Regions from separate parts of the Streptomyces sp. NBC_01224 genome, predicted to be linked through region 4. Evidence: riboswitches for the same ligand, from Rfam matches in the RefSeq annotation. Region 4 holds a riboswitch; each other region holds the start of a gene.
The links. A riboswitch is a leader RNA that binds a small molecule or an ion and turns the genes downstream of it on or off. The one in region 4 is predicted to bind cyclic di-AMP.

Region 1: it holds a riboswitch for cyclic di-AMP, as region 4 does, so the genes downstream of both, OG609_RS02370 (transglycosylase SLT domain-containing protein) here and OG609_RS24570 (transglycosylase family protein) in region 4, are expected to answer to the same signal.
Region 2: it holds a riboswitch for cyclic di-AMP, as region 4 does, so the genes downstream of both, OG609_RS09950 (M23 family metallopeptidase) here and OG609_RS24570 (transglycosylase family protein) in region 4, are expected to answer to the same signal.
Region 3: it holds a riboswitch for cyclic di-AMP, as region 4 does, so the genes downstream of both, OG609_RS19315 (M23 family metallopeptidase) here and OG609_RS24570 (transglycosylase family protein) in region 4, are expected to answer to the same signal.

What each region holds. Positions count from the first base shown of each region.
Region 1 is NZ_CP108529.1:551,458-555,645, reverse strand. Features, by position in the region: gene OG609_RS02380 (DUF305 domain-containing protein) at 1-305, shown strand, start outside; gene OG609_RS02375 (ABC-F family ATP-binding cassette domain-containing protein) at 409-2,070, opposite strand; cyclic di-AMP (ydaO/yuaA leader) riboswitch at 2,781-2,966, shown strand; gene OG609_RS02370 (transglycosylase SLT domain-containing protein) at 2,971-3,714, shown strand; gene OG609_RS02365 (DUF2461 family protein) at 3,850-4,188, opposite strand, start outside.
Region 2 is NZ_CP108529.1:2,360,836-2,365,023, forward strand. Features, by position in the region: gene OG609_RS09945 (GntR family transcriptional regulator) at 1-63, opposite strand, end outside; gene OG609_RS09950 (M23 family metallopeptidase) at 292-1,092, opposite strand; cyclic di-AMP (ydaO/yuaA leader) riboswitch at 1,106-1,272, opposite strand; gene OG609_RS09955 (M16 family metallopeptidase) at 1,625-3,007, opposite strand; gene OG609_RS09960 (M16 family metallopeptidase) at 3,034-4,188, opposite strand, start outside.
Region 3 is NZ_CP108529.1:4,366,592-4,370,779, reverse strand. Features, by position in the region: gene OG609_RS19320 (PP2C family protein-serine/threonine phosphatase) at 1-584, shown strand, start outside; cyclic di-AMP (ydaO/yuaA leader) riboswitch at 920-1,072, shown strand; gene OG609_RS19315 (M23 family metallopeptidase) at 1,084-2,265, shown strand; gene OG609_RS19310 (aldo/keto reductase) at 2,406-3,350, shown strand; gene OG609_RS19305 (PrsW family glutamic-type intramembrane protease) at 3,415-4,188, opposite strand, start outside.
Region 4 is NZ_CP108529.1:5,468,464-5,472,651, reverse strand. Features, by position in the region: gene eno (phosphopyruvate hydratase) at 1-843, opposite strand, end outside; gene OG609_RS24570 (transglycosylase family protein) at 1,211-1,969, opposite strand; cyclic di-AMP (ydaO/yuaA leader) riboswitch at 1,973-2,144, opposite strand; gene OG609_RS24565 (transglycosylase family protein) at 2,444-3,388, opposite strand; gene OG609_RS24560 (cytochrome P450 family protein) at 3,494-4,188, opposite strand, start outside.

The DNA of each region.
Region 1 (4,188 bases), 4.9 Mb from region 4:
AGCCGCTGCCCTCGTCCTCTTCCTCGATGGGGGACATGCCCGGCATGGACCACGGCTCGGACGGTTCGGCGACGCCCGGGATGATGTCCGACAGCGACATGAGCAACCTCGAAGCCGCCAAGGGCAAGGACTTCGACAAGAAGTTCGCCCGGCTCATGATCGGCCACCACGAGGGCGCGGTCACCATGGCCGAGGACGAGCAGAAGAACGGCAGCAACGCCGACGCGAAGAAGCTCGCCGGCGCCGTAATCACGGCCCAGACCGCCGAGATCGAGAAGATGAACAAGATCACCGCCAGGCTCTGACCCTCGACAGGGGGTGCGGGCCTTCGTCATGCTGAAGGCCCGCACCCCCTCCCGTACGTCCGAGGGGCCGGACGAGCCCGGCCTCTCGGAGATACGCGGCCGCTCAGTCCGCTTCCGGTGTTGCGAGCAGGTCGCCCACCTCCTCCGCGGTGGTGTCCCGGAGCTCCTCCGCGAGGAGCAGCCAGCGGGTGATGCCGACCGATTCGAGGAACGGCAGGTCGTGGCCGGCGATCAGCAGCGCACCCTCGTAGGACTCAAGTGCGCTGGTCAGCTGTCGCACGCTGGCGATGTCGAGATTGTTGGTCGGCTCGTCCAGCATCAGCAGCTGCGGGGCCGGTGCGGCGAGCATCGTCGCCGCGAGCGCGGCACGGAAGCGTTCCCCGCCCGAGAGGGTGCCCGCCGGTTGTTCCGCGCGTTTCCCCTGGAACAAGAAGCGCGCGAGCTGGGAGCGGATGTGGTTGTCGGCGACCCCGGGAGCCATGCGGGTGACGTTCGCCGCGACGCTCAGCTCCTCGTCCAGCACATCCAGCCGCTGTGGAAGGAACCGCAGCGGTACGAAAGTCCTGGCCTCGCCGGACAGCGGAGCCAGCTCGCCGGTGAGGGTGCGCAGCAGTGTCGTCTTGCCGGCGCCGTTGCGCCCGACGAGCGCGATCCGTTCGGGCCCGTGTACATGGAGGTTGCCCTCGTACAGCCGACCGAACCGGGGACGCAGTTCGTGCAGGCTCAGCACGGTGCGTCCGGTGGGAACGGCGGTGTGGGGAAGGCTGACTCGGATCTCGGCGTCGTTACGGATCGCGTCCGCGGCCTCTTCGCGGCGCTCGCGCGCCTCACTCAGCCGGTCCTCCTGGAGGCCGCGAAGCTTGCCCGCCGACTCCTGTGCGGACCGCTTCCGCGCGCCGGCGAGGATCTTCGGGAGCCGCCGCTCGGCCTCGATCTTCCTGCCGTGCCGCTGGCGGCGCGCCAGCTTCACATGGGTCTCCTCCAGCTCGCGCTTCTGCCGGCGTACGTCGGCCTCGGCGGCCCGCAACATCCGCCCGGCGGCTTCCTGTTCGGTGGCCAGGGCTTCTTCGTAGGCGGACCAGCCGCCTCCGTACCAGTTCACGGATCCGGAGCGCAGTTCGGCGATGCGGTCCACGCGCTCCAGCAGTTCGAGATCGTGGCTCACCACGACGAGGACACCGGAGCGCCAGGAGTCGACGGCCTCGTAGAGCCTGCGGCGAGCGAACACATCGAGGTTGTTGGTCGGTTCGTCCAGCAGGAGAACGTCGGGATGCTCCAGCAGCAGTGCGGCCAGGCGCAGCAGGACGGTCTCCCCGCCGGACATCTGGCCTACGGTGCGGTCCAGTTCGACATCGCCGAGTCCGAGTGACCCCAGTGTCGCGAGGGCTCGTTCCTCGACGTCCCAGTCGTCGCCGATCGTCTCGAAGTGTTTCTCGTCCACATCCCCGGCTTCGATGGCGCGCAGCGCATTGCGCCGTCCGGCGATGCCCAGGGCCTCGTCCACACGCAGGCTCGTGTCGAGGGTGATGTTCTGAGGGAGGTGGGCGAGGCTGCCGCCGACGGTCACCGAGCCCTGGGACGGGCGCAGTTGGCCGGCCAGAAGTCGCAGCAGTGTCGACTTGCCCGCGCCGTTGGTCCCGACGAGACCGGTGCGGCCGCGGCCGATGCTGAGGGAGAGCCCGTCGAAGACGGTCGTGCCGTCCGGCCACTGGAAGGACAGGGCGGAGCAGGTGAGAGAGGCGCTGGGGGCGGTGGGTGTCGCCATGGTGATCCTCGCAGTCGCAAGCGCGGTGAACGGGGGCTTCGTATGCGAGCACCACGCAGCGACCGAACCGGGAGGGAGGTGCGGCGGTCCGAAAGATCGAGGGACGGCTCATGCACCGAGGTCGCATCCACGCGGGGTCACGGGCAGGACTGAACACTGCCACTGCGTGACGGGCGTACGGCCGGAGCCGTACGGCGCGATGATCGCGAACCTCAGATGCGCAACGTCCACCTCTATCGGAGACAACAGAGCCGTTGAAAACGATAACGACCCGGAGGACGAATGGCAAAGCCTCGATGTCGTGCGGGGGAGTGCGACGAGCGGCCCGCGGGCCGCTTCGCCAGGAGACCGGAGGCCATGGAGTCCCGGCGGATGCGATCGGCCCGAGAGACATCCGGATCGCATGTAAATGTTCCAGTATGGGCGATTTGCTTAGAAGTGATCCCTTGGTTAATAAAGAGGAATTTGGGGAGAATTGCGACCCTTGAATGCTGACCAAATTGCCCCTTTTGTGGATCCCGTGGTGTGAGTCACGTTAAGAGTTCAAGACGCCGTGGCGCGCTGTCCGGTTCCCTTCTGTGCAAGGAAATTTGGCTTCGCGGTGTGAGGTGGATTACTGCCAATTCCGCGGTTTGATCTTGCAAATGAATTGTGATCCAAAAATAGGGGCTTGTTCCCTTCGGTGTTTCTCGCCTACGGTCACCGTCAATCCGGACGGAACGCCGAATCCTGCCGCCGTCCGGCAATCCGACCACTCATGGACGGCAGGAGCGGGGGACCCAGGTAAGCCGCCGATCCGGTATCCGGAACGGCTCGGGGCGAAGCCGCATTCGCGTGCGACCGGACATCTCCAGTCCGAACCCGACAGCTCACCTCGTAGGCGACGGAGAGGAATTCGCTATGTCTGCAACGGGTATCCACCGTCGTCGCAAGTCCACTTCGCTGACCCGTGGTCTCATCGCCGCGACCACGGGCGGAGCCGCTCTCGTGCTTCCGCTGGTCGGTGCCGGCTTCGCCTCGGCAGCGCCGGTGCAGTCCGCCACCGCCGAAAAGGCTGCGGCGTCGACCGTCGCCACCGTCAAGGAAAAGACCGCGCAGAAGGATGCGCCCACCATCTATTCCGTGATCGCGGGCGATACCCTTTCCAAGATCGCGCGGGAGCATTCACTCAGTGGTGGCTGGCAGAAGCTGTACGAGGACAATCGAGAGATCGTCGGCGACAACCCCGCAGGGATTCGCCCGGGCATGAAGCTGACAATCGGTGCCCAGGCCGAGTCCAAGACTTCCGCCACTGCCGCACCGGCCGCGAAGGCTGCGACGTACACGAACGACCTGGACGGCTGGATCAAGCAGTCGCTGGCCGTCATGGCCAAGCACAGCATCCCCGGCAGCTACGACGGAATCCACCGCAACGTCATGCGCGAGTCGTCCGGCAACCCCCTGGCCATCAACAACTGGGACTCGAACGCCGCCAAGGGCACGCCGTCCAAGGGCCTCCTCCAGATCATCGACCCCACGTTCCGTGCCTACCACGTGCCCGGTACGTCGATGGACAGCTACGACCCGATCGCCAACATCACCGCAGCGTGCAACTACGCCGCCGACAAGTACGGCTCCATCGACAACGTGTTCGGGGCCTACTGACGCACAGCAGCGCCGATGGCGGTTCAGTACCGAAGGGTGGCGAGGGGCCGAACAGGCCCCTCGGGAGGGACCACACCCGCCGGTCACGGACCGCCTTTCGGTCGCTCACCGCGGGGACGGCATGCGGAGGCGACGCTAGACGGCGTGCCGGCGGGAACCGGGAACCGTCACATGGCCGGCGAGCCAGGAGAGCAGGGGCTCCAACTCCTCCGCCGCTCGGAGCACGGCGTCGAGCAACGCCGGCGTGTGCTGCGCGCAGTCCCCGCCGAGCGGACGGGCAGCGGAGACCGAGCGGTACCGGAGCAGGTCGGCGCGGGGATGGCCGGCGTCATGGCCACGTGGCATGCGCTTCATGGTGTCGCCGGTGATCTCGTACCCCCGGGCCCCCAGCGCCTCGATGGCGCGCACCAGATCGGGGCCGCTGTCCTGCGCGGCAACGGCCGTACGGAACAACGGGACCTGCCCCGGGTCCGG
Region 2 (4,188 bases), 3.1 Mb from region 4:
GAAAAAACCGGAGACGATGTCGTCACGGATTGCCGTGCATACCGAATGTGCCGGAATGCGCATGTCCGAACCTCCGCCTTAATCCCCGTGAAACACGGCCGACCGACGCCTGTTCTGCGACTCTATTGCAATGCGGCCGCATTTCCGATGCCGGGTGGAAATTCATGAATATCTTTTGGTCACAGGACGGTTCGGGGAGCAGGTACTGCGGGCGGGCGCGGAGGCCAGGCACGGCGAAGGCCCCGGCGCGCTGCCGGGGCCTTCGAAGGGGTGCTGCGGGTGGAGCGTCGGTCAGACGTTGACGCCGTGGGCGCGCAGGTACGCGACGGGGTCCATGTCGGAGCCGTACGACGGCGTGGTCCTGGCCTCGAAGTGAAGGTGCGGACCGGTGGAGTTGCCGGTCGAGCCGGAGAGGCCGATCTGCTGGCCCGCGCCGACGCTCTGGCCGACGGAGACGCCGATCGAGGAGAGGTGGCCGTACTGCGTGTACGTGCCGTCCGTCATCCGGAGCACGATGTTGTTGCCGTACGCGCCTCCCCAGCCGGCCTCGACGACCGTACCGGCTCCGACGGCGACGACGGAGCTGCCGGACGCGGCGTGGAAGTCGATGCCCGAGTGGCTGCCGGAGGACCAGAGCGAGCCGCTGGACTTGTAGCCGGTGGTGACGTACGAACCGGCGACCGGGAGCTGGAAGTAACCCAGGCGGGTGCGCTCGGCGGACCGGGCGGCGCGGGCCTTCTCGGCGCGTGCCTCGGCCGCGCGCTTCGCGTCGGCCTTGGCCTTCGCCTCGGCCTTCTTCTTGGCCTCGGCCTTTCGCTGCGCCTCCGCCTCCGCCTTCGCCTTCGCCGCGACATCGGCCTGGCGCTTCTGCGCGTCGGCCTGGGCGTCGATCTGGTCGGCGAGGGTGCCCTCAATGGCGATGACCTGGTTCAGACCGGTCTCGCTGACGGAGGAGTCCGCGGCGAGGGCCGGAGAGGCCATGCCGCCTATGACGCCGGTGGTGGCCAGAGCGGCGACGCCGGCGATCTTCGCGCTGCTGCGCGTCAGTCGGCTCGGGGCACGATGCTTCCCGGTGGCACGGGTGAACGCCATGGAGTGGCTGATCCTTTCCTTCCTTCTCGCCTACCGGGTTAGCTGACGGGTTCGGAGCAGGAAGGTCTCCTACGGACGCCCCGGCCTCATCCGGGCTCAGGCATCCGATTCACCCCAGGGACTGCATGGGTCCCCGGCTCCCCAGGCTCGCGCCTGACGGGGACTCGGCGATGACTGCCCGGTATGTCACGGATGCGGCATACGAGTGACGGACAGCCCAGCCGACGCTAAGCGGGGTCATTTACATTCACCAAACGGACAGGCCGTTTTGTAGCGCATCCCACAGGGCAGACAGGCAACCTCCCCACCAAAACGGAGAAAAAGGAAGACCTCGGCGAGATTTCGCTCACACGGGTCTTCCTTCTGTCCCGATGTGCGGACATATGACAGGTCAGTGGACCGGCCGTTGCCTTCGGTGCTTCGGTCGAACGTGAAAGTCGACCGGTGGACTGTCACACGCAACGGGCCGGGCGGGCGGGGGTCGCCCGCCTCGGCCCGGCCGGTCGTCCGGTGTCCACGACGGGTATGCCCGTCAGCCGGCGACCACCGACACCTCTCCGATGCCCAGGGCCCGGACCGGCTCCTCGATCTGTGACGCGTCACCGACGAGGATCGTGACCAGCCGGTCACCCGGGAAGGCGTTGACCACCGCAGCGGTCGCCTCGACCGTGCCGGTCTCCGCGAGCCGGGCGTACAACTGTGCCTGGTAGTCGTCCGGGAGGTGCTGCTCGACCTGGTCGGCGAGGGTGCCCGCGACCGAGGCCGCCGTCTCGAACTTCAGCGGTGCGACACCCACGAGGTTCTGCACGGCCGTCTCACGCTCTTCATCGGTCAGCCCCTCGGCCGCCAGGGTCCGCAGGACCGTCCACAGGTCCTTCAGCGCCGGTCCCGTGGACTCCGTGTCCACCGATCCGCTGATGGCGAGCATCGCGGCACCGGTCGCCCCCGAGGCGGAATCCGGGGCCGACGACCGCAGCACCTGGGCGAAGGCCCGTACGCCGTAGGTGTAGCCCTTCTCCTCGCGCAGCACACGGTCCAGCCGGGAGGTGAGCGTGCCGCCCAGGCAGTACGTGCCCAGCACCTGGGCCGGCCACACGCTGTCGTGCCGGTCGGCGCCGATCCGGCCGATCAGCAGCTGCGTCTGCACCGCGCCCGGACGGTCGACGATCACCACTCGGCCGGTGTCGTCGGCGGTGATCGGCGGGGCGGGCCGAGGCTCCGCGGTGTCTCCCGCCCAGTCGCCGAGGGTGTCGGCGAGCAGGGCGTCCAGGTCGATGCCGGTGAGGTCACCGACGACCACGGCGGTCGCCGTGGACGGCCGGACGTGGGCGTCGAAGAAGGCACGCACAGCCGCCGAGTCGATCCGCTCCACCGTCTCCTCGCTGCCCTGGCGCGGGCGCGACATCCGCGCCGCGGCCGGGAAGAGCTCCTTGGAGAGCTGCTTGGCGGCACGCCGGGCCGGGTTGGCCTGCTCGTGCGGGATCTCGTCGAGCCGGTTGCGTACCAGCCGTTCGATCTCGCTGTCGGCGAAGGCGGGCGCCCGCAACGCCTCGGCGACCAGCGCGAGCGCCTTGGCCAGCCGGGAGGCCGGGACCTCCAGGGAGACCCTGACGCCGGGGTGATCTGCGTGCGCGTCGAGGGTGGCGCCGCAGCGCTCCAGCTCGGCGGCGAACTCCTCGGCGGTGTGCTTGTCGGTGCCCTCGGACAGCGCCCGCGACATGATCGTGGCCACGCCGTCGAGGCCCTCGGGCTCGGCGTCCAGCGGGGCGTCGAGGAAGATCTCGACCGCCACGACCTGCTGGCCGGGGCGGTGGCAGCGCAGCACCGTGAGGCCGTTGGGCAGGGCGCCGCGCTCCGGCGCGGGGAAGGCCCAGGGGCGGGCAAGGCCGGGGGCCGGCTGCGGGTGGTACTGCATCGAAACTCCAGTCGCGGCAGCGTCGGTCACTTGTCCGCTCCTTCGTGCGCGTCGGTGTCGTCGGCGCCGTCGGCGCCGGTCTCGGTGTCCGCTGCGTCTGCGGGCTCGGCCGATTCGACCGGCTCGTAGACCAGCACCGCCCGGTTGTCGGGGCGCAGCTGGGCCTTGGCGGCCGCCTGGACCTCTGCCGCGGTGACATCGAGTACCCGCTGTACGGCGGTCAGGGCGAGCTGCGGGTCGCCGAACAGCACGGCGAACCGGCAGAGTTCGTCGGCGCGGCCCGCGACCGTACCAAGCCGGTCCAACCACTCGCGCTCCAACTGGGCCTGCGCACGTTCCATTTCCTCGGGCGTGGGGCCCTCGGCGGCGAACCGGGCAAGCTCCTCGTCGACCGCGGCCTCGATCTGCGGCACCTCTACGCCGCCGGACGTCTTGACGTCCAGCCAGCCGAGCGAGGGCGCACCGGCCAGCCGCAGCAGCCCGAACCCGGCCGCCACGGCCGTGCGGTCACGGCGGACCAGGCGGTTGTGCAGCCGCGACGACTCGCCGCCGCCGAGCACGGTCAGCGCGAGGTCTGCCGCGTCACATTCACGGGTGCCGTCGTGCGGCAGCCGGTAGGCGGCCATCAGCGCCCGCGCCGGAACCTCCTCGTGCACCTCTTCGCGCAGCTGCTCGCCGATGGTCTCGGGGAGCGTGCCGTCGCGCGGCGGCTGCTTGCCGTCGTGGGACGGGATGGAGCCGAAGTACTTCTCGATCCAGGCGAGGGTCTGCTCGGGGTCGATGTCGCCGACGACCGAGAGCACCGCGTTGTTGGGCGCGTAGTACGTACGGAAGAAGGCGCGGGCGTCCTCGAGGGTCGCGGCGTCCAGGTCCGCCATCGAGCCGATCGGCGTGTGGTGGTACGGGTGACCATCGGGGTAGGCCAGTGCCGTCAGCTTCTCGAACGCCGTGCCGTAGGGAACGTTGTCGTAGCGCTGGCGGCGCTCGTTCTTGACGACGTCGCGCTGGTTCTCCATGGACTCCTCGTCGAGCGCGGCGAGCAGCGAGCCCATCCGGTCGGCCTCGAGCCAGAGAGCCAGCTCCAGCTGGTGCGTGGGCATGGTCTCGAAGTAATTGGTGCGCTCGAAGCTGGTGGTCCCGTTGAGCGAACCGCCGGCTCCCTGCACCAGCTCGAAGTGTCC
Region 3 (4,188 bases), 1.1 Mb from region 4:
TGGCGGTGGTCATCGGGGCGTTCCGGGAGGCGGCCGAGCAGGAGCGCTCGCTGGAGGGCGTGGCGCAGCGGCTGGAGCGGGCGCTGGCGCGGGAGGGGGCGCGGGGCGGGCTGGACGCGGTCGAGGGCTTCATCACTGCCGTACTGGCCGAGATCCCGTCCGGAGTGTCCCGGGTGCGGATCGTCAACCGCGGTCATCCCGAGCCGATCCTGCTGCACCCGGACGGGGCGGTGGAGGTGCTGGGGTCCACGGTGCCCGCGCTACCGCTCGGGATGGACCTGGGGGTGTGGCCCGACCGGGCGGACGAGTGGGATCTGCCGACGGGGACGACCCTGCTCCTCTACACCGACGGCCTCTCCGAGGCACGGAACGCCGATGGGGTCTTCTACGACCCGGCGGCCCGGTTGCGCGGGCGGATCTTTCCGGGGCCCGAGGAGCTGCTGTCCGCGCTGACCGATGACGTGCGGCTGCACACGGGCGGTGAGACGACCGACGACATGGCGCTGCTCGCGGTCGTACGTCCCGCGGAGGGGCAGCCGGACCGGCGCAGGACCGTGAAGATCGTGGGCCTGGAAACGGCGTGACGGGTAGGGCGGGTGCTTCGCGTGAATCGGGTGCCTCGTGCGGGCCGGGTGGCTCGTGCGGGTCGGGTGTTTGGCGCGGCCCGGGGCGCGGCCTTGTGCGCGCGATGCCACCGTACGTAACCGAAAGGCGTCGCTCCGCATAACATTTGACGCAACGTCAGGAACCGGGTAATGACTGAGGGGCGATCAACTCGTCCGATTCCACCCGGTTGTGTCCCGTAAAGTCCAGGCCAAAGACCTGAACGATCAGTGGGAACAGCTTGGAATCAGGCCCGTGTGTCTATTAACGTTCGATAACGCAGCGCGGTCGTCCCAGCCGTCGTCAGTGGCGGCACCGTGCGCGAGCGCCGAATTCCGCAAGGGAACCGGGGAACCACCTACATGGGGTGAATCGGACACCTGTGTCTCGTGAGAGGCAGAGGGGCCCGTAGGAGACCTTCCTGCTCCGAACCCGTCAGCTAACCCGGTAGGCGAGAAGGAAGGAAAGGAGTGCGCCCCCGTGGCGTCCAACAAGCCTGCCCCCGAGGCCCCCTCTCGGTTCAACCCCGAGTTCAGTTCCGACTTCGGCGCCGACTTCGGATCCGATTTCGGCTCCGACTACGGAACCGCTGGGACGGGAACGGCGTTCGGCGCCGAGACGGGCGGCGACTTCGCCGGTGAGTTCGGCAGCGAATTCCGCGCCGACGGCAACAGTGAGCCCGACAGAAGCTGGGACGAGTGGAATCCCACCGAGGAGTCCGTCCGCCCCGTACGCGGCAAGCACCGCGTCGCCAAGCAGCGCAACGGACTTGCCCGTAGCTCCACGGTGCTCGGGGTCGGTGTCATCGCGGCAGTCGGCGCGGGCGGCATGGCCACCGCGCAGAGCAAGCCGCCGGTCTCCATCTCCCTTCCCGACTCCATCTCGGACAACCTCCCCGACGCCAAGTCCCTTCCCGGCGTGGGCTCCCTGTTCTCCGGTGAGTCCGAGGCCGACAAGGCCGAAGCCGCCGCCGCTGCCGCCCCGCTCACCACCGCCGGCCTCACCGCCGCCGAGGCCGAGCAGGGCACGACGGACGCGGGCGAGGCACTCCGGGCCCGCATCCTCCAGCAGGCCGAGCAGCAGCAGGACGCCGCCGACGCCGAGGCCAAGGCGGCGCAGGAGAAGGCGGCCGCGGAGAAGGCCGCCGCCGAGGCCAAGAAGCAGCAGGACGCGGCCGAGGCCAAGGCCGCCGCCGAGAAGAAGAAGGCGGAGGCGGAAGCCAAGGCGAAGGCCGAGGCCCTGCGGCTCGCCAAGCTCGCCGCCAGCTACGCCATCCCGACCTCCTCGTACACGATCACCTCGACCTTCGGCCAGGCCGGCTCGATGTGGTCCTCCGGCTACCACACCGGCCTCGACTTCGCGGCGCCGACCGGCACCCCGATCAAGGCCGTACACGGCGGCACCATCAAGTCGGCAGGCTGGTCCGGTTCGTACGGCTACCGCACGGTGCTGGAGCTCGACGACGGTACGGAGCTGTGGTTCTGCCACCAGTCCTCGATCGGCGTCAGTGTCGGCCAGAAGGTCACCACCGGTGAGACCATCGGCCGGGTCGGCGCGACCGGCAATGTCACGGGCGCGCACCTCCACCTGGAGGTCCACACCCCCGACGGTACGGGCATCGACCCGATGGCCTGGCTGCGCGACAAGGGCCTCAATCCCTGATCCGCCGGCCGCCTCCCGGCCTTCGTGATCCGAGCCGGTTCACAGGCCGTTGAACCCCGGCAGTCCTGACGCTCACCCCCCGACGTCAGGGCTGCCGGTCTGCCGGAATAGCGGACTCGCCGGAATCCGTTGATCTGGATATGACTTCTCTTCGTAAGCTGGGCCCTTCCGACCTTCAGGTCTTCCCGCTCGCCCTGGGCGGCAACGTCTTCGGCTGGACCGCCGACGAGGCGCAGTCGTTCACCGTGCTGGACGCCTACGCCGCGGCGGGCGGCAACTTCATCGACACCGCCGACGCCTACTCCGCCTGGATCCCGGGCAACGAGGGCGGCGAGTCGGAGACCGTCATCGGCAAGTGGCTCGCGGCACGCTCCAACCGTTCCGACATCGTGGTTGCCACCAAGGTCGGCGCCCACCCCTCGTACAAGGGTCTGTCCGCCGCGAACATCAAGGCCGCGGCCGAGGAGTCGCTGCGCCGGCTCGGCACCGACCACATCGATCTGTACTACACGCACTTCGACGACGAGACCGTCCCGGTCGAGGAGATCATCACCGCCCTCGATCAGCTGGTGAAGGAGGGCAAGGTCCGGGAGATCGGCGCCTCCAACATCAGCCCCGAGCGGCTCCAGGCGTCCCTGGACTTCTCGGAGCGCGAGGGGCTGGCGCGTTACGTCGCCCTGCAGCCGCACTACAACCTGGTCTCCCGCGACACGTACGAGGGTGAGCTCCAGGACACGGCTGCCCGGGCCGGGCTCGCCGCCGTCCCGTACTTCGCCCTGGCCTCCGGCTTCCTCACCGGCAAGTACCGTCCGGGTGCTTCGGTGGAGAGCGCGCGGGCCGAGAAGGCCGGTCAGTACCTGGAGTCGGAGCGGGGGCAGAAGGTCCTGGCGGCACTCGACAAGGTCGCCCAGGAGCGCGACGCGGAGATCGCGACCGTCGCGCTTGCGTGGCTCGCGTCCCGGCCGACCGTCGCCGCGCCGATCGCCTCGGCCCGTACGGTCGAGCAGCTGCCCGCGCTGGTGGCCGTCGCCGACCTCTCGCTGACCGAGCGGGAACTGGCGGACCTCACCGAAGCATCCGCCTGACGAGGGCGGCGCAGCCGTCCACGGATCTCGGACGACTGCTCGCGAACGCCCCTGGAGCGCTGTGCTACTGCGGTGGCGGCGGTCGGTGCGGGGTCAGATAGGGGTTGTGGCCGTAGCCGCCGTACTGCGTGTGCTGCGGGAACGGGTATGCGTAAGGGGCCGTCGGCAGGCGGTGGGGGTGCAGGCGGCCCGTCGCCTGCGCCGCGTACGTCAGGGCGGGAGCGGCCACGTCCCTGCGCTGCCAGAGGTGGTGCAGCAGCTCCAGCTCGCGCTCGGCGAAGTCCGGGCCCGCCGCGCCGCGGCGGGCCTGCCGACGCAGCGATGCCAGTGATGTCGCGAACGATTCGTACTCGGCCACGGCGCGGGCGGCAGCCCTGCCATGAGCCTTGGCCTGTGCTTTGGCGTGTGCTTTGACCTGGGCCGATGGTCCGCGCCTGGGCGACGCATGCTGCCCCGGCGGCGCGAATCCCGGTCCGTGTCCCGGCCCGTACGGGGGCGCGTATGCCGGTCCGTACGGTGGGGCGGACCCCGGTCCGTACGGTGGGGCGGACCCCGGTCCGTACGGTGGGGCGGACCCCGGTCCGTACGGTGGGGCGGACCCCGGTCCGTACGGTGGAGCGGACCCCGGTCCGTACGGTGGGGCGGACCCCGGTCCGTACGGACTTGCCCAGTTCTCCCGGGCTGCGAGGGTGTGCCGGTGGCGTGCCACGTCGCGTGCCATACCGCGGGCCCGCATCGAGGAGAGGGCGAGTGGTTCGGCGGGGGTCAGCCAGCCGGCCGCCGCATAGGCGGGCAGCTCGGCCGAGAGCGTACGCAGCTCCCGCCGGCGCGACCAGAT
Region 4 (4,188 bases):
GGAGACCAGCGGATACGCGGAGACGAGCTCCTCGTAGTACTCGGTCATCTCGGCGGCCGAGCGGGACTTGCCCTCGAACTCGTACTTGCCGTCCTTGTAGAACTCGGACGCGGCGACGTCGAGCGCGAGCGCGATGTCCTTGCCCGGGGCGTAGCCGGCTTCCTTGATGGCCTCGAGGATGAGGTCGAGGGCGGCGCGGTTCGACTCCAGGTTCGGCGCGAAGCCGCCCTCGTCGCCGAGACCGGTCGAAAGACCCTTGGTCTTCAGGACCTTCTTCAGCGTGTGGTAGACCTCGGCGCCCCAGCGCAGGGCCTCGGAGAAGGACTCCGCACCGATCGGGGCGATCATGAACTCCTGGATGTCCACGTTGGAGTCGGCGTGCGACCCACCGTTGAGGATGTTCATCATCGGGACGGGCAGCAGGTGCGCGTTCGGGCCACCGAGGTAGCGGAACAGCGGCAGGTCCGAGGCCTCGGAGGCGGCGTGGGCGACGGCCAGCGAGACGCCGAGGATGGCGTTGGCGCCGAGCGAGCCCTTGTTCTCGGTGGCGTCCAGATCGAACATCGCCTGGTCGATCAGCCGCTGCTCGGTCGCGTCGTAGCCGACGAGCTCCGGGCCGATCTGCTCGATCACGGCGAGGACGGCCTTCTCGACGCCCTTGCCCTGGTATCGGTTGGGGTCACCGTCGCGAAGCTCAATGGCCTCGAACGCACCGGTGGAGGCGCCGGACGGCACGGCAGCACGACCCGTGCTGCCGTCGTCGAGGCCAACCTCGACCTCGACCGTGGGGTTCCCCCGGGAGTCGAGGATTTCCCGGGCTACGACGACGTCGATGGACGGCACGAGGCATCTCCTTCTGGGATATGACACTGATTGTGCAGGGTCACTTTGGCCTTGCGACAAGAGCCTAACCGGCCCGGCCCGCTCAGTCGGACGACCGCCCGTCCCCTGGGACGAAAAAGGACCCAAGAGCGCGCATTGCCGGGCAAACGGTCAGAATTTTACTGATCAGTAACTACAACAGTTGAACGATCACCCATAGTCGGCGCCCCCTGTGCGACAGGCGTCGCTCCCTCTGCACAGAGGGAGCGACGCGCCGCACATGGAGCCGGGGCGTCGGGCAGAGGTGACGCGTCACGCAGAAACCCCGGCCCGGCGCATACGGGGGATTGCGCGCCGGGCCGGGGTGCTCGGGGGGAGTGAGCCTGAACTACTTCGTCAGGTGGAGCTGCTGACCCGGGTAGATCAGGTCGGCGTCCTTGACGATGTCCTTGTTCAGCTCGAACAGCTGCTGCCAACCGCCCTTGACCTTGCGGTCGGCGGCGATCTTGCTCAGGGAGTCACCGGAGGCGACCTTGTACTCGCCGTCGCCCTTCTTGACCTTCTCGCCGGTCGGGGTGGTGACGGTCTTCTTCGACTCGGCCTGCGGGGCGACGGAGCGGTCCGAGCGGGAGGCGGCCGGGGCCTCGGTACGCGCGGTCTTCTCCGGCTGGGCCTGCTGCTTCGGCGCGGCCGGAGTGCTCTTCTGCTCGGTGGCGTTGGAGCTGGAGGTGGAGTTCGAGGAGGAGCCGGTGTCGACGCCCGGGTCGACACCGTCGTTGGTCAGGTTGCCGGCACCGGCGCAGCCCCAGGCACCCGGACCCTGCATGTCGAGGAGCTTCTCGGCGGTGGCGATCTGCTGAGCCTTGGTGGCCAGGTCGGCACGGGGGGCGTACTGCGTACCACCGGCGGCGGCCCAGCTGGACTGCGAGAACTGCAGACCGCCGTAGTAGCCGTTGCCGGTGTTGATGGACCAGTTGCCACCGGACTCGCACTGGGCGACGGCGTCCCAGGTGGCGACAGAGGCGGCGGAGGCGCCGGTCGCGCCCATCAGCGGTACGGCGACAGCGGTACCGGCGACACCGGCGAGCGTGGCGATACGGACGGCCTTGGACGGGCGGCGGTGCTTGCCCTTGCTGGAAAACAGCATGGAACTTCTCCTCACCGACGCCTACGAGGTGAGCTGTCGGGTTCGGGCCAAGTGAGTTGCCCGGTCGCACGTCCTAGCACGCGACTTCACCCCAAGCCGGTCCTGATGCGTCTTTCGACGATCGGGCCCGGCGCTTACCTGGGTCCCCCGCTCCTGCCTACGGCGCTTTACGCGTCTGTTCCCTTCGACCGACGGCAGGATTCGGCGTGACGGTCGACGGGGCCCGCGGTGCGAGCGGTTCCGACCGTAAACATACGCAACCCTCACATTCAAAGACGGACACATCCGACAATCTTCCCCTACTTGCATCTGAGGAACCGTCGTTTCCGCAGGTGGGAGCGGTGCGGAAGGGTCACCCGGGCGCGACACGCCAGTTGACGCAAAGAGACCCATGTCTCACTTACACATAAGCGGACATAGGCCTCTGAACTACCCCTGTTTTTGGGGCTCTTTTAGCCGATTTTCAGACTGCCCTCACTCGGCCTTCACGTCGAGGTCGAGGCTCTGGCCAGGGAGGATGAGGTCCGGATCGGAGCCGACGGCATCCTTGTTGGCCTCATAGAGCGCGGGCCAGCCACCGGGAACCTTCTGTGCGTCAGCAATCGCCCAGAGGTTGTCGCCGGGGTGCACGGTGTACGTACCGTCGGCAGCCGAAGCGCCCGCGTCGCGCGCGTCGGCGTCACCGCGGGAGGCATGGCGGCCCGACTCGCGGTCACCGCCGTTCGCGTCCCGGCTCCCTTCGGGGGCCGGTGCGCCGCGGTGCTTGCCGGCGACGCCACCGGACGAATCGGATGAGCCGGATGAATCGGGTATCCCGGAGGGCGAAGTGGCCGACGCACTGGCCGAAGGCTTCGCAGACGCCTTGGCCTTGCCGGCCGACTTGCCGGCGCCGTTCGAGCCCTTCGAGCCGCCCTTGCCGCCCGAGACCCTGTCCGACGGCGTGGCGTCATCGGACGGGGCCGCCGACGCGCCGTCAGCCCGCCCCGCGCTCTGCGTCGGCTCGGAGGAGGGCGCGGAACCCGGGTCGACACCCGGCAGCGTCCCGTCCACCGCGAGGCCGGAGATGACCGCACAGCTGGGCCACGCCTGCGGACCCTTGTCGTCCAGGACCTTCTCCGCCACGGCTATCTGCTGCGCGCGGCTGGCGAGGTCGGCACGCGGGGCGTACGTGTCGCCGCCGTACGCCTTCCAGGTCTCCTGCGAGAACTGCAGACCGCCGTAGAAGCCGTTGCCGAGGTCGGCGCTCCACATGCCGCCGCTCTCGCACTCGGCCACCCGGTCCCAGGTCGTGGTGTCGGCCGCGTGCGCACTGGCCGCACCGAGCAGCGGGATGGCGATGGCCGATCCGGTCACGCCCGCGGCGACGACGATGGCGGGTGCCTGACGAGGGCGACGGTGTCTGCCGTTCGCGGAGCCCATGGGGTTGCCTTCCGTGTGACTGACGAGTGACTGGTGAGTCGAACGGTGAACCTAGCGGGACTCGAACGTGTGTCACAAGTCGATGCAGCACAGATCACGTGAAAGTCACAGAGTTGACGGAGCGTCACTTCGCACCGGTGCGGACCCCGGTGTGAACTCCACGGGCAGAGTGCGCAGTCCGCGCATGATGAGCCCGCCACGCCACCGCAAATCGGTAGGTTCCACCGCAAGCCGCAGATCCGGAAGGCGCCTCAGAAGCGTCGCGAGCGCGGCCTGTCCCTCCAGTCGGGCGAGCGGTGCTCCCAGGCAGTAGTGGATGCCGTGCCCGTATCCGAGGTGCTGATTGTCACGCCGTGCGAGGTCGAGCGTGTCGGGGTCCCCGAAGCGCTCCGGGTCGCGGTCGGCTGCGGCGAGTACGACGAGTACGGGGTCGCCGGCCGCGATGTCCTGTCCGCCGAGCGTCAGCGGCTGGGTGGCGAACCGCCAGGTCGCCAGCTCCACCGGGCCGTCGTACCGCAGCAGTTCCTCGATCCCGGTCTCCAGCAGGTCGCTCTCCCCCGCGTCGAGGGAGTGCTGCAGCCGCTCGCGCTGTGCGGGGTTGCGCAGCAGTGCGTACACCCCGTTGCCGATGAGGTTGACCGTCGTCTCGAACCCGGCGAAGAGCAGGATGAAGGCCATGGCCGCGGCCTCGTTCTCGGTGAGGTGCTCGCCGTGGTCGCTGGCCCGGATCAGCCCCGAGATCAGGTCGTCCCCCGGGTTCTCCCGCTTGCGGTGGATCAGTTCGGCAAGATAGCCGCGCA